Linked DNA regions of Thiocapsa bogorovii. The protein of the gene in region 1 interacts with the protein of each later gene in a pairwise test. Links are inferred from orthologs where the notes say so. Each region holds a gene or a part of one and is shown in the gene's direction. Other genes may lie near its edges.

Region 1 (3,230 bases):
TCAGCGGCAACGTCTCGATGCCGAAGCACCGACCCGGATCGAGACTCCGGCGGGCCGGGACCGACCGATCGACTATGGTGCCGGAGAGAACCCGATCCTCGCCGTCCAACTGCAAGAGCTCTTCGGTCTCTCCGAGACCCCGCGCATCGCTCGCGGGCGCGTCCCGCTGCTGCTGCACCTGCTCTCGCCCGCGCGTCGCCCGATCCAGGTCACCCAAGACCTCGCAGGCTTCTGGGCCAGGGGGTACGCCGAGGTCCGCAAGGAGCTGCGTGGACGCTACCCCAAACACGCCTGGCCGGAAGATCCGACACAAGCCACGCCCGTCGCCGGTGTGCGTCGGCCACGCCGAGCCGGGGGCTGATTGGAACGATCGAGATCGGCCCGCAAGCGGCAACGAAAAACTCCAAACGCCGTGGGCAGCAAAAGACCGCCGCGCGACCGGTATATACTGCGTGGTCCAATCCCCTGACGAGCCACGGCCCAAGATGCCCCAGCACACCTTCTTCGCCTCCGCCCCCAAGCACCTGGGGAGTCTACTCGCGGAGGAGCTGGCCAGACTCGGCCTGCAAGGGGCAGTGGAGGCACGCGGGGGTGCGCGTTTCGTCGGCGAGATTCAAGATGCCTATCGAGCCTGTCTTTGGTCGCGGGTCGCCAACCGCATCCTGCTGCCGCTCGCACAGTTTCCGGCGACGGGACCGGACGAGCTCTACGCCGGGGCGGAGAAGATCCACTGGGAGGAGCATCTCTCGCCGGAGAACACCTTCGCCATACAGCTCGACGGTGTCTTGAACGGCGTCACGCACGGTCAGTTCGCCGCCCTGCGCGTGAAGGATGCGATTGCCGATCGCTTCACGCGTCTTCTCGGTTATCGGCCGAGCGTCGATGCCCAATCCCCGGACCTTCAGATCCATGTCTATGTCCATCAGGATCAGGCATCGGTCAGCATCGACCTATCCGGCACCTCCCTGCATCGCCGCGGCTACCGTAGCGAGGGGACCTCGGCCCCGCTGAAGGAGAATCTGGCGGCGGCCATCCTACTGCGCGCCGGTTGGCCGGATATCGCGGCCGAGGGCGGCGCCCTGCTCGATCCCATGTGCGGCTCCGGGACACTCGTCGTCGAAGGCGCCCTGATCGCGGCGGATATCGCGCCGGGTCTGTTGCGCGATCGTTTCGGGTTCATGGGCTGGTTGCAGCATGACGCGGCCGCCTGGCGGCGGCTTCTCGACGAGGCGGAGATTCGGCGCAGCGCGGGTCTGCAGCGTCTCGGCTCTCTGCGTGGATACGATCAGGATCCGCGCGCCATCCGCATCGCGATCGAAGACCTAGCACGGGCCGGTCTTGCGGGATTGGCGCACTTCGAGCGACGCGAGCTGGCCGACTGCCGACCGGGTCGCGACGACGACCGTGGTCTTGTGGTGGTCAACCCGCCCTACGGCGAGCGGTTGGGCTCCGAGGCCGAGCTGCCTGCACTGCATGCGCGCTTGGGCTCGGTACTCAAGGAACGCTTCGCAGGCTGGCGCGCGGCGCTCTTCACGGGCAGTCCGGACCTCGGCAAGCACATGGGTCTGCGCGCGCACCGAATCCACCATCTCTACAACGGCCCCATCGAATGCCGACTCCTGCATTTTCGGATCGAGTCGACCGACTTTGTGGCCAATCGGCCGCGGACACTCGAGCCGGCCGAGCGCAGCGACGGCGCAACCATGCTCGCCAATCGACTCGCGAAGAATCTCAAGACGTTGGGGAAATGGCGCCGCAAGGAGCAGATCGACTGCTTTCGGGCCTATGACGCGGATCTGCCGGAATACGCCGTGGCCGTCGATGTCTACGAGGGCGAGCCCGAAGGCGACGTACCGCAGCGCTGGGTGCATGTGCAGGAGTATGCCGCGCCGACGAGTGTCGACCCAAAGCGGGCCCGACACCGACTGCGCGAGGCCTTGAGCGTGATCCCGGAGGTGATTGAGATCCCCGAGTCACGGATGTTCTTCAAGATCCGACGGCCTCAGAAGGGCAACGCTCAATACGAACGACTCGCCGAGACGCGCCGCTTTCACGCGGTCAAGGAGGGTGGGTTCAAATTCCTGGTCAATTTCGAGGACTACCTGGACACCGGGCTCTTCCTGGATCATCGCGACATTCGCCGTATGATCGGCGAGCTGGCCGAGGGCCGGACCTTTCTGAATCTCTTCGCCTACACCGGAACGGCGACCGTTTATGCGGCCAAAGGCGGCGCGACCCGCACCACGACAGTGGACATGTCTCGCACCTATCTGGACTGGGCGCGCGATAATCTCGCGCTGAACGACACCCCGATGCAGCGCCAGGAGTTGGTCCAGGCGGACTGTCTGCAATGGCTGGAAGAGGCCGCCGGCAAGCGCCGATTCGATCTGATCTTTCTGGACCCGCCCAGCTTCTCGACCTCCAAGCGGATGACCGACACACTCGACATCCAGCGCGACCATGTCGGGCTGATTCGAGCCACCACCCGGCTGCTCGAGCCGGGGGGACTGCTGGTGTTCTCTAACAATTTGCGTCGGTTTCGGCTCTACTCGGAGGATTTGGCCGATCTCGACATCCGGGACGTCAGCCGCGAGACCATCCCGCGCGACTTTGCCCGCAACCCGCGGATCCACCAGTGTTGGCGCATCACTAAACCTGTGTAACGGCAGCGGTGCTCGGTCGATCCGAGCACCGCTGCCGACAGGCCCCAACAGCCGCCCGCGAGGCCGACCGTCGCGCGGTGCTCGGCCTAGTCGACCATCACGACCTCGACACGGCGATTCTCGCGCCGCCCGCGATCCGTCGCATTGTCGGCGATCGGCCGCTCGGCACCGTAACCCTCGGTGCTGAGCCGGCCGGGATCGACCCCGCGATCGACCAATGCCTGCATGACCGATTCCGCTCGCTGCCGAGACAGGGCCTGATTGATCTCCGGATTGCCGACGCTATCGGTATGCCCGGCAATCTTCGCCTGCAGCTCGGGCCTCGACGCAAGCATCTCGGCGATCCGGTCGAGCGTCGGGAGCGCCCCAGCCGGCAGGACGGCACTGCCGCTCGGGAACCGCAGCTCCTCCCCGCCGAGATTGACCAAGATACCCTCCGGGGTGATCCGTCCGCCGACCTGTGCCGCGCCCTCGTACAGCGTCCGTATCCGCGCGACCGACCCCTCGGCTTCGGCCAGCTCTCGCGCATGCTCGGCCGTTGCCGCCTGCATCTGCGCACGCAGGTCC
Region 2 (3,294 bases), 2.1 Mb from region 1 along the record:
GACTGGCTGGTGGAACGCCCGGAACCGGATCTGCTCCGGTATCACCGTGATTCCGGCTTTCACTACCAGATCGCGGATCTCGACGCCTTGGTGCCGGACGACGTCCTCAAGGTCTTCTATTACGGTGAGCCATCCGAGCTGAAACGGCTGGAGACCCTCATCGCGGAGCGTATCGGGGATCGCGTGTCCACGACCTTCTCGCTGCCGGTAACCCTGGAGGTCATGGCGGCCGGGGTCTCCAAGGGTGCGGCTCTCGCGCACGTTGTGGAGCGCATGGGAATCGCGCTCTCCGAGGTCATCGCCTTCGGCGACGGCATGAACGATCGCGAGTTGTTGAGCTTGGCCGGAATCGGCATCCTCATGACCAACGCCGATCCGCGCCTCAAGGACGCACTGCCGCACCTGGAGCAGATTGGGAGCAACCGTGAAGAATCGGTCGCCCGTTACCTGGAGGCCCGGTTCGGCATCGATCACTGAGCCCCGTCGGCCGCAGCAGGATCCGCAACGAGCCGCTTCGCTGTCATGGCCCGAAGGGCGTTCGCTGCCGCGGCCCGAACACGTTAGAGAAAACATCGACGAGCACATGCGGCCATGACCAACCCGCACCTCTCGCAGCATTCCGAGCCTGTTGCTTCGATCACCGAATATTCCCGGGCGTAGGGTATATACTGTCACGCTGGCTCGGTACACCGATTTTCCGCTCGAGCCGAACCCATCGCCCGACCCGACCCCGATTTCATTTTCTCCGGAGCTCCACTCGTGATCGAGACGTTACGCAATATCGCCATCATCGCCCATGTCGATCATGGCAAGACCACGTTGGTGGACAAGCTGCTGCAGCAATCCGGCACGCTCGGGGATCGGTTCGGGCCGGTCGAGCGGGTGATGGACTCCAACGCGCTGGAGAAGGAGCGCGGCATCACCATCACATCGAAAAACACCGCGCTGCGCTGGCGCGACTACCGGATCAACATCGTCGACACGCCCGGCCATGCCGACTTCGGCGGCGAGGTCGAGCGCGTGCTTTCGATGGTCGACTCGGTGTTGCTGTTGGTCGATGCCCAGGAGGGGCCGATGCCGCAGACCCGCTTCGTCACCAGCAAGGCCTTCCAACATGGCTTGCGCCCGATCGTCGTCATCAACAAGATCGACCGCCCCGGCGCCCGCCCCGACTGGGTTATCGACCAGGTCTTCGATCTCTTCGACCGGCTCGGCGCGAGCGACGAGCAGCTCGATTTTCCGATCATCTACGCCTCGGCCCTGAACGGCTATGCCGGGCTGGACAACGAGGTTCGCGAGGGCGACATGACGCCGCTCTTCGAGGCGATTGTGGAGCACTGCCCGGCGCCCGAGGTGGATCCGGATTCGCCCTTCCAAATGCAGATCTCCACGCTTGACTACAGCTCCTTCGTCGGGGCAATCGCGCTCGGGCGGATCCGTCACGGCAGCGTGCGGCCCAATCAGCAGATCGTCGTGGTCAAGCCTGACGGCGGGCGCTATAAGGCGAAGGTCGGCATCGTCTACGGCTATCTCGGGCTGGAGCGCCATGAAGTCCCGCTCGCCACAGCCGGAGACATCGTCGCCCTGACCGGCATCGAGGCGCCGAACGTCTCGGACACACTTTGTCACCCGGATCACGCCGAGGCACTGCCACCGCTCACCGTCGACGAGCCGACCGTAACCATGACCTTCCAGGTCAACACCTCGCCTTTCGCCGGGCGTGACGGCAAGTACCTGACCTCGCGCCAGCTCAAGGACCGCCTCGAGCGGGAGCTGATCCACAACGTGGCCCTGCGGGTCGAAGAAGGCAACGATCCGGAGAAGTTCCGCGTCTCCGGTCGCGGCGAGCTGCATCTGTCGATCCTCCTCGAGACCATGCGCCGCGAGGGATACGAGCTGGCTGTCTCACGCCCCGAGGTCATCTTCCGCGAGATCGACGGACAGATCTGCGAGCCTTACGAGCAGCTCACGGTCGACGTGGAGGAGACATCCCAAGGCGCGATCATGCAGGCGCTCGGCGAGCGGCGCGGCGAGCTCAAGGACATGGTTCCGGACGGCAAGGGCCGGGTGCGCCTGGACTACGAGGTCCCGTCGCGCGGCCTGATCGGTTTTCAAACCGATTTCATGTCCATGACCTCCGGCACCGGGCTGAAGTATCACATCTTCGACCGCTATCGGCCCGCCAATCCGGGCGGCATCGCCCCGCGTCGCAACGGCGCACTCATCTCCAACGGCACCGGCAAGGCACTCGGCTATGCGCTCTTCAGCCTGCAGGAGCGCGGGCGCATGATGGTTTCCCCGGGCGACGAGGTCTACGAAGGCCAGGTGGTCGGGATCCACTCGCGCGACAATGATCTCACCGTCAACCCGCTCAAGGCCAAGCAGCTGACCAACATCCGCGCCGCCGGCTCGGACGAGAACATCCTGCTGACCCCTCCGGTGAAGTTCACCTTGGAACAGGCACTGGAGTTCATCGAAGACGACGAGCTTGTCGAGATCACCCCCACGGCGATCCGCGTGCGCAAGCGGCATCTCACCGAGAACGACCGCAAGCGGGCCAGTCGCACCTAAACCGCGTCCGGAGCAACAGGTGGGGTTCGAGGGTGAATTCAGCCTCGTCACGACAACCGGCGACGGCTGTACGCGGTTTAGGGTAGAGACGACGAATAATCGCGACACGGCTGTCGCGGCTCGGCGTCCGGAGCCGAGGTGATTTCCGGGAAAGGATCGCCCGGCGTGTAGGGGCGACTTCATTCGCTCCTACTACAGTCCCTACAGGTCGTCCGGGCATGCACAGTCGGGATGCCTATTCTCGGAAATCGCCCTAGAGCCGAGAGCTTACGGCTCTTTGCTAGGCCCAAGGATGATCGCTGGCGGCTGGCGGCTGGCGGCTGGCGGCTGGCGGCTGGCGGCTGGCGGCTGAACCGTAACAAATCACACCATCGAAGAACCCCAATGCCCGATCTCTATCGCCCCGTCGAGCCCTTTGCGACCCATACGCTGGACGTCGACCACGATCATCACCTCTATGTCGAGGAGTGCGGACGGCCCGACGGCATCCCCGCGATCTTTCTGCACGGCGGCCCCGGCGCGGGTTGCGAGCCGGCCCATCGCGCCTTCTTCGACCCGCAGCGGTATCGCGTGATCCTGTTCGATCAGCGCGGCTGCGGACGCTCGGCACCCCACGCGTCCCTGACGGCCAACACGACCCATGATCTCGTCGCCGACATCGAGCGCATCCGCGAACGACTCGGGATCGATCGTTGGCTGGTCTTCGGCGGCTCTTGGGGCTCG

What was found.
Region 2: the proteins of rlmKL (region 1) and typA interact in binary tests that used the Escherichia coli proteins (3 or more experiments, as listed by UniProt). The link is inferred for Thiocapsa bogorovii from one-to-one orthologs.

What each region holds. Positions count from the first base shown.
Region 1 is NZ_CP089309.1:4,793,183-4,796,412, reverse strand. The notes cover bases 165-3,074. They hold rlmKL (bifunctional 23S rRNA (guanine(2069)-N(7))-methyltransferase RlmK/23S rRNA (guanine(2445)-N(2))-methyltransferase RlmL), read left to right. Parts: upstream 165-485; coding sequence 486-2,663; downstream 2,664-3,074. Other genes in these bases: pufC (photosynthetic reaction center cytochrome PufC), read right to left, coding at 2,750-3,074; hrpB (ATP-dependent helicase HrpB), read left to right, coding at 165-361. Also shown: more of hrpB, read left to right, coding at 1-164; more of pufC, read right to left, coding at 3,075-3,230. UniProt on the Escherichia coli protein: Specifically methylates the guanine in position 2445 (m2G2445) and the guanine in position 2069 (m7G2069) of 23S rRNA. Methylation occurs before assembly of 23S rRNA into 50S subunits.
Region 2 is NZ_CP089309.1:2,689,272-2,692,565, forward strand. Bases 192-3,165 are described here. They hold typA (translational GTPase TypA), read left to right. Parts: upstream 192-759; coding sequence 760-2,571; downstream 2,572-3,165. Other genes in these bases: LT988_RS12190 (Cof-type HAD-IIB family hydrolase), read left to right, coding at 192-477; pip (prolyl aminopeptidase), read left to right, coding at 2,956-3,165. Outside these bases: more of LT988_RS12190, read left to right, coding at 1-191; more of pip, read left to right, coding at 3,166-3,294. UniProt on the Escherichia coli protein: A 50S ribosomal subunit assembly protein with GTPase and nucleotide-independent chaperone activity, required for 50S subunit assembly at low temperatures, may also play a role in translation.